DNA from 2 places in the Effusibacillus sp. SKA8 genome. Region 1 is predicted to be linked to the other one. Evidence: riboswitches for the same ligand, from Rfam matches in the RefSeq annotation. Region 1 holds a riboswitch; the other holds the start of a gene.

Region 1 (3,439 bases):
CCCATCCACAAAAATATGACAACAAGGACAGGGATATGCGAGACAAAAGCGAGCGCCATCACACCCGCCGCAAACGTCACTTTCATCCCGGGCGGCAACCGGCGCAGCCGGTTGCCGTAAGCGAGCGCGTCAAGCCTCATCTTTCCGGATGCTCCCTTTGCAGAGCACGACCGCGATAAAAGCCGATACCATACCCGATCACGCCCGCACCGGCGGCCGCTTGCAGAGCAAACAACAGGCTTTCCGTTTCCGGCCCTGGCAGCTCCAGCAGCGACTGAAACCACGGTTTGTAATCCGGCGACACTTCGGCGATGGCAGCCTCCGCCAAACCGTCAGCCCCCGCAAATTCCGCATCTTTTACAAAAATCAGGGGAGCCGCAATGAGCGCCGCAACCGCCAAGAGGATCCACCCGTTCATCCATTTGTCCAGCCTTTTCACAGTCCTACGCCCCTTTCATTTCCTGCAGTTGTTGTAATTCCTCGCGATTGTATGTTTGCAGCCAGTTCCATACGAGAACCGTCAACAACCCTTCGCTGATCGCAAGCGGAATCTGCGTAACCGCGAAGATGCCGGCAAATTTGACAAACGATGCCGGAATGCCGCCCGTTGCCGCCGGGAACGCAAGGGCCAGTTGGAAGGAAGTCACAACATAGGTCGTCAAATCGGCAATCGCCGCCGCCAGAAAAACGGCCAGCTTCCGCTTGCCTCCCCATCGTGCGGCGATCCGGTAAACCCCATATCCGGCGAAAGGACCCGCCACTGCCATCGAAAAAGCATTGGCCCCCAATGTCGTCAATCCGCCGTGCGCCAGAAAGAGAGCCTGAAACAGCAGGACCATGCTGCCCAGCACACTCATCGCCAAGGGGCCGAACAGGATGGCGCCCAATCCCGTCCCCGTGGGATGCGAACTGCTTCCCGTCACGGAAGGGATTTTCAGGGCGGATAGGACAAAACTGAACGCTCCCGCCAGTCCCAGCATTAACTTTGCCTCGGGACACCGTTTGACCGTGCGTTGAATGGAACGAAGCCCAAGGAGAAAAAAGGGCAGAAACGCCAGCCACCAGAAACCGGCCCACCAAACGGGCAAAAATCCTTCCATGATATGCATCCCGTAGGCGGCTTGCGGCGCGGCAACAAGAAAATACAAAACAAACCCGGAAATTAAGACAAAACTAGACACAAAACGTCGTTTTCGCATTCCAGCAGCCCGGCAACCTTTCCCCATTGCATTAAAAAATGCACAAAAAAATGCAATGGAAGAAGCTGCGGTATCCTCCCTTCGTGTAAAAAATTTCATGCCCCCGCAAAAAACCCCGGCCGAAAAGGCCGGGGTCGCGAAAACGACGGAAATTTGCAGCAAGGGGAACATCCGCCACATCCGCAAGGTTTTTATCCAACACCGAACCTTTTCCTCGAAGGCTGAGCAGGTGTACTCGTTTAGGTAGGTCTCCTGGCTTCCGGTTCATCGCGCTCTTTCGCCTTCCCTGATGACTCAAGTGGCATTTCCGAAAGAAAGCTCGCCGGTTACAGTGGCGGGACCGCTCGGGATTTGCACCCGATTCCCTGTTACCCCTTGTTCCCACAAGGGCACCTAGACGAGAACAATATGCCGTTTTTATGACAAACAGGATTGCAATATTTAAAATTAGGATACACGTACCCAAGACGGTTTGTCTATATCAATTTTTGCAAAAGAAACTGGCAGGATTTTCGCAAGGATGTTAGAATACATCAAGCAACACAAATTTTTGCCGATTTTGCCGAAAACAAATTTTTGCTTTGGGAACAGGTCCCCGTAAATCACCTGTCCGGGGACAAGAGGGAAGTCCGGTGCAAAGCCGGCGCGGTCCCGCCACTGTGACGAGGAGTCCTGTACGGAAAACCACTAGGCATAGCCCCGGGAAGGGAAGTGCAGGGCGATGAATCGAAGCCAGGAGACCTGCCTGTTCCAACGGCACCGCCGGGTATGCGGTCATGCCCGATCACCTACGGGAGATAGGGAGGTGCCACGCAAGGCTTTTCGCTCGCGGTTTGCGGCCTTGGCGTGTCCTCCCCTCCCTCGCGAGGGGATTTTTTATTGGGAGGGGCGACGAATGATCTTTTTTTTGGCGGGCACCAGCGATGCCCGTGAATTGGCGCTGGAACTCAAGGCCCAAGGCTACCCGTTGCTGGCGTCGGTGGTCACGGATTCGGCGGCCGGTTCCCTGCGGGAGGCGGGGATTGACGTATCAGTCGGGAGAAAAACGGCCGGGGAGATGTACGACCTCCTCCGGCAAAAAAAAGCCGCCGCCGTCGTCGACGCCAGCCACCCGTTTGCCGAAATCGCGTCGCAAAACGCGATGCAGGCGGCCCATCTGGCCGGGATTCCCTATTTTCGCTATGAACGCCCCGGCACCCTCCTCTCCGATCATCCGCTGATCACATATGTACGGGACTACCGGGAGGCGGCCGAGGTCGCGTTGGAGCAAAAAGGAACGGTTTTTCTCACAACAGGTTCCAAAACGCTGCACATTTTCGCAAAACTTCTGAACGGTGTCGAAGGGGTTCGCATGATCGCCCGCATGCTGCCGACAGAAGAGAACATGCGAAAGTGCTCGGAACTCGGAATTCCGCAAAAAAACATTGTGGCGATGCAGGGCCCCTTCAGCGAAGAACTGAATCTGGCTTTCTACCGCCATTACGGAGTCACCGCCGTCATCACCAAAGAATCCGGAGCGGAAGGCTCCGTTCGGGAGAAGGTCAAGGCGGCGTTGGACAACGGGATCCGGGTGATCGTCATCTGCCGGCCCGGAATCGATTACGGGCGGGTGTACGAAACGGCAAGCGATGTAATCCTGGCGTTAAAGGAGGCGGTTTCCCATGAGCATCTACACGCGCAGCGGTGACCGGGGCAGGACAGCCCTTGTCGGAGACCGCCGGGACAAAGATGACTTGCGGGTGGACGCCTACGGGACGGTGGACGAAGCCAACTCCTTCGTCGGCGACGCGCTCGCGCTGCTTGAAGAGACGCCGTTTGATTTGCAGGATATGGCGGATGTTCTGCACGATATCCAACAGGAACTGTTCGATGTCGGCAGCGATCTCGCAACCGTCGGCGGGGTCCGCCCTTACAAGGTGACAGCGGACATGGTGGACCGTCTTGAACCGTTAATCGATCGCTACATGCAACAGACCGTTCCGGTGAAAAAATTCATCGTGCCGGGCGGTTCCCGTCCCGCCGCCAAGCTTCACATCTGCCGCACCGTGACCCGCAGAGCGGAACGGCGGGTTGTCGCCCTGGCCAAAGTGGAATCGGTCAACCCTGAATGCCTGCGGTACCTCAACCGGCTGTCCGACCTGTTCTTCGCGATGGCCCGTGCCGCCAACGCGAGATGCGGGCGTCCGGACCGCGAGTATGTCCGCTCCCGCCATGTGTTCCGGCACGCGATGGGAAAAGGA
Region 2 (3,439 bases), on a different contig from region 1:
CGCTACAAGCGGAATGGTGGGCAGGAACGGGACCGGACGTACCGCCCGGGTGACAAGCAGCGAAGGGGTCAACGTTCGCCAGGGACCGGGGACCAACAATCCGATCCTGACTTCGGTAGCGCCCGGTGAAGCGGTAACGGTACTAGGCGAACAAGGCGGTTGGTACAACGTGCAACTGAAAGACGGCACGGTCGGCTATATTTATGGTCCGCTGCTGACTTTGGAGCCGTAACACGCTTTCCCGCAAACGGGCGACTGCCTTCTCGGCTGTGTCCGTTTTTTGATCATGGAACACCGAGCCGCTTTTTTGCCGACTCGATCAGTTCCGCAAATTTTTCCTTCGGCAGATGGTCGGTCTGGTTGTGGATTTGCAACTGAAACTGTCCGTTGTCGTAAGCGATGGTTGTGAGGCTGCAATTGGCCACATGGTAACGGTTCCAGTGGGACAATGGTTCGCAGCAAATTCCCGCCAGGAAATACGCAATGGCGCCTGCGTGGGTGACAACCGCCACCGTTCTTCCCGGATGCTGTTCCGCGATGGAACGAAGGGCGGACTCGATGCGGCCAAATACCGCCTGCCGCGTCTCGCCGCCTTCCCAACCGAATTCGTCGGCGCCGGGATTGAGAGCCGTATCTACCATGTCCTTGTGCGTTTCATAAAGGCGGATGATGGACTGCCCGTCAAACAGGCCGAAATTCATCTCTTTCAGGTCATCCCGGCAGGTAAGAGGAACTCCGAGGCGAGTTGCGATAATTTCTGCGGTCTTCGCGGCTCGCGATAACGGGCTTGCGTAAACCGCATCCACCGGGCGGCCCGTCCGGGCAAGTTGTTCCAGCCGTTCCGCCGTGACCTCCGCTTGCTGAATCCCCACTTCGTTGAGCGGTGTATCCGTCCAACCGGAAAGGCGATATTGCAGGTTGTCGTCCGTGATGCCGTGCCGGATCAAATACAGTCTTGCCATTCGACTCACCTTGGTGCATGATGGAAGTAATTCAATAGTCTATTATACTCGCAGGTGCCGTTTTATAGAAACGGAGAATAGGGAAACCGGTTAGAGTCCGGTGCGGTCCCGCCACTGTGAGAGGGAGTTTCCGTTCATAAGTCACTGTCCGGACGATCGTTGCGGACGGGAAGACGAACGGCGGCGATGATCTCAAGCCAGGAGACCTGCCTGCGGGTTTTTGCTTGGCCGCTTTTCGAGGAAAAAGGGGCTGGTGCGCACGCGCCTGTCTCCCTTTGTCCTCCGGCAAGGGGAGAAAATTTTTTACCAAAAACATGATCTGGAGGAGATACATATGGCGTGGAAATTACCGGAAAACATCGAGGGACTCGACCAGGAAGCGATGAAACGCGCCGCAGAGCGGCACGGTCAGTTGACCAAACCGGCGGGCAGTCTCGGCCTGCTGGAGGAGATCGGGATCCGGCTGGCGGGCATCCAAGGCGAGACGATCCCGGCGGCGACGCCGGCTGCGGTGGTCGTGATGGCGGGCGATCACGGCGTTACGGAGGAAGGGGTGTCCGCTTTCCCGCCTGAGGTGACGGTGCAGATGGTCTTGAATTTCATGGCCGGCGGGGCGGCCATCAATGCATTGGCCCGCAACGCCGGGGCGGACGTGCATGTGGTCGACATCGGCGTCAAGTCGGATATTCCATGGACCGGTCCGTTGTCCAACCGGTTGTGGATTGAGAAGGTTCGCTACGGGACAGCCAACATGGCAAAGGGGCCGGCCATGACAAGAGAAGAAGCGGAACGTGCGCTGGCGGTCGGCTGGGAGATGGGGAGCAAGCTGCACGAACAAGGTTATAAAATCGTGGCGTTGGGCGAAATGGGCATCGGCAACACAACGGCCAGCGCGGCGATTGCGTCCGTTCTGACGGGAAGGCCAGTCCGAGAAGTGGTGGGAGCCGGCACCGGGCTCACTTCCGAGGGAGTTTGCCGCAAGATCGACGTGATCGAAAAAGCGATCCGCCTGAATGCCCCCGATCCCGCAGATCCGGTTGACGTGCTGGCAAAAATCGGCGGTCTTGAGATCGCGGGGCTGGCCGGTTTGACCCTGTCCTGTGCGGCACACCGGATCCCTGTCGTCGTGGACGGATTTATCACAAGCTCCGCGGTGCTGGCCGCGGCAAAAATCGAACCGTCGGTTCTGCCGTACCTGTTCGGATCGCATTGTTCCGTAGAGCCGGGGCATCGCATAACGCTTGATGCACTGGACGTACAGCCGCTGTTTGATTTTGCGATGCGCCTTGGCGAAGGTTCGGGAGCGGCGCTGGCCTTGCCGATTATCCAGGGAGCCGCCCGCGTGCTTCGCGAAATGGCAACTTTTGCGGAAGCGGGCGTCGCGAATGCGGATTCATAAGACCGAACAACTCCACGCGATAGTCATTGCGGCAACCGGCCGGGGGGCCGAAATGCGGTATGCAGGAGATGATAACTTGGACAAACCGGCAAAAATCGTTTTGGTGATTGGCGGTTCGCGCAGCGGCAAAAGCCGTTTTGCCGAAACTTATTGTTTGAAACTGCAGAGAGAAACGGGGCTGCCGGTAACATACATCGCCACCTGCCCGCGAATCGACGCGGAAATGGAAGCGAGAATCAGGGCTCACATCGAGCGGCGGCCGGCCGATTGGGGGTGCCTTGAGGAGCCGTGCGCAGCGGCGAAACTCATCCGCAGGCTGGATTCGTCAGCCGGCATTCTGCTGCTCGACTGCTTGTCGCTCCTGTTGAACAACTGGCTTTGGGAACGGGAAACGCAAGGAAACGCCGGGAGGCTTTCGGAACAAGAGGTCGCTTGCCGAACGGAAGACCTGATGCAAGCGTGCAGGGACTATCCGCATCCGGTCGTCATCGTGACGAGCGAAGTCGGGGCCGGAATCGTGCCTGAAACCGGATCTTTGCGGCAGTACCGGGATCTGCTGGGGGTTATGAACCAATGCGTCGCGGGCGCCGCCGATGCGGTGTACGCGGTAATCGCCGGGATCGCTGTCAATCTGAAGGAGTTTGAGACTCGGCTATGATTCATGTGTATCTGGCGTTTTTGCTCGATCTGCTTGTCGGAGATCCACGCTGGCTGCCGCATCCGGTCGTGATCATCGGCAACTGGATTGAGCGCTTGGAGCCGGCACTGCGCAGGGCGTTTCGGACGCCTGCGGCAGCGATCCGCACTGCCGGCGACAGTGGGTTGGCAGACGCCCGGGAAAAATGGGCCGGCGTCTTGCTGGCCGCAATCGTTGTCGGGGGCAGCGGGTGCGCGGTAATTGGGCTGCTCCTGTTGGCTTCTTGGATCAGTCCGTGGCTCGCGGCGTTCGTCAATATCTGGCTGATTTCGACGACAATTGCCGTCCGGGGATTGGCGGAAGCGGGCAACGGCATTCGCCGGGCGCTGGAGCGAGGTGAGCTGGAGCGGGCAAGAGAATTGGCGGGATGGATCGTCAGCC

The links. A riboswitch is a leader RNA that binds a small molecule or an ion and turns the genes downstream of it on or off. The one in region 1 is predicted to bind cobalamin.
Region 2: it holds a riboswitch for cobalamin, as region 1 does, so the genes downstream of both, cobT (nicotinate-nucleotide--dimethylbenzimidazole phosphoribosyltransferase) here and AC4ED1_RS13670 (energy-coupling factor ABC transporter permease) in region 1, are expected to answer to the same signal.

What each region holds. Positions count from the first base shown of each region.
Region 1 covers NZ_JBZCSF010000019.1:29,122-32,560, forward strand. The annotation lists gene cbiQ (cobalt ECF transporter T component CbiQ) at 1-140, opposite strand, end outside; gene AC4ED1_RS13665 (energy-coupling factor ABC transporter substrate-binding protein) at 137-418, opposite strand; gene AC4ED1_RS13670 (energy-coupling factor ABC transporter permease) at 444-1,199, opposite strand; cobalamin riboswitch at 1,425-1,611, opposite strand; cobalamin riboswitch at 1,772-1,962, shown strand; gene cobK (precorrin-6A reductase) at 2,095-2,886, shown strand; gene AC4ED1_RS13680 (cob(I)yrinic acid a,c-diamide adenosyltransferase) at 2,861-3,439, shown strand, end outside.
Region 2 covers NZ_JBZCSF010000002.1:76,666-80,104, reverse strand. The annotation lists gene AC4ED1_RS02635 (LCP family protein) at 1-232, shown strand, start outside; gene AC4ED1_RS02630 (histidine phosphatase family protein) at 285-962, opposite strand; cobalamin riboswitch at 998-1,190, shown strand; gene cobT (nicotinate-nucleotide--dimethylbenzimidazole phosphoribosyltransferase) at 1,297-2,361, shown strand; gene cobU (bifunctional adenosylcobinamide kinase/adenosylcobinamide-phosphate guanylyltransferase) at 2,348-3,019, shown strand; gene cbiB (adenosylcobinamide-phosphate synthase CbiB) at 3,016-3,439, shown strand, end outside.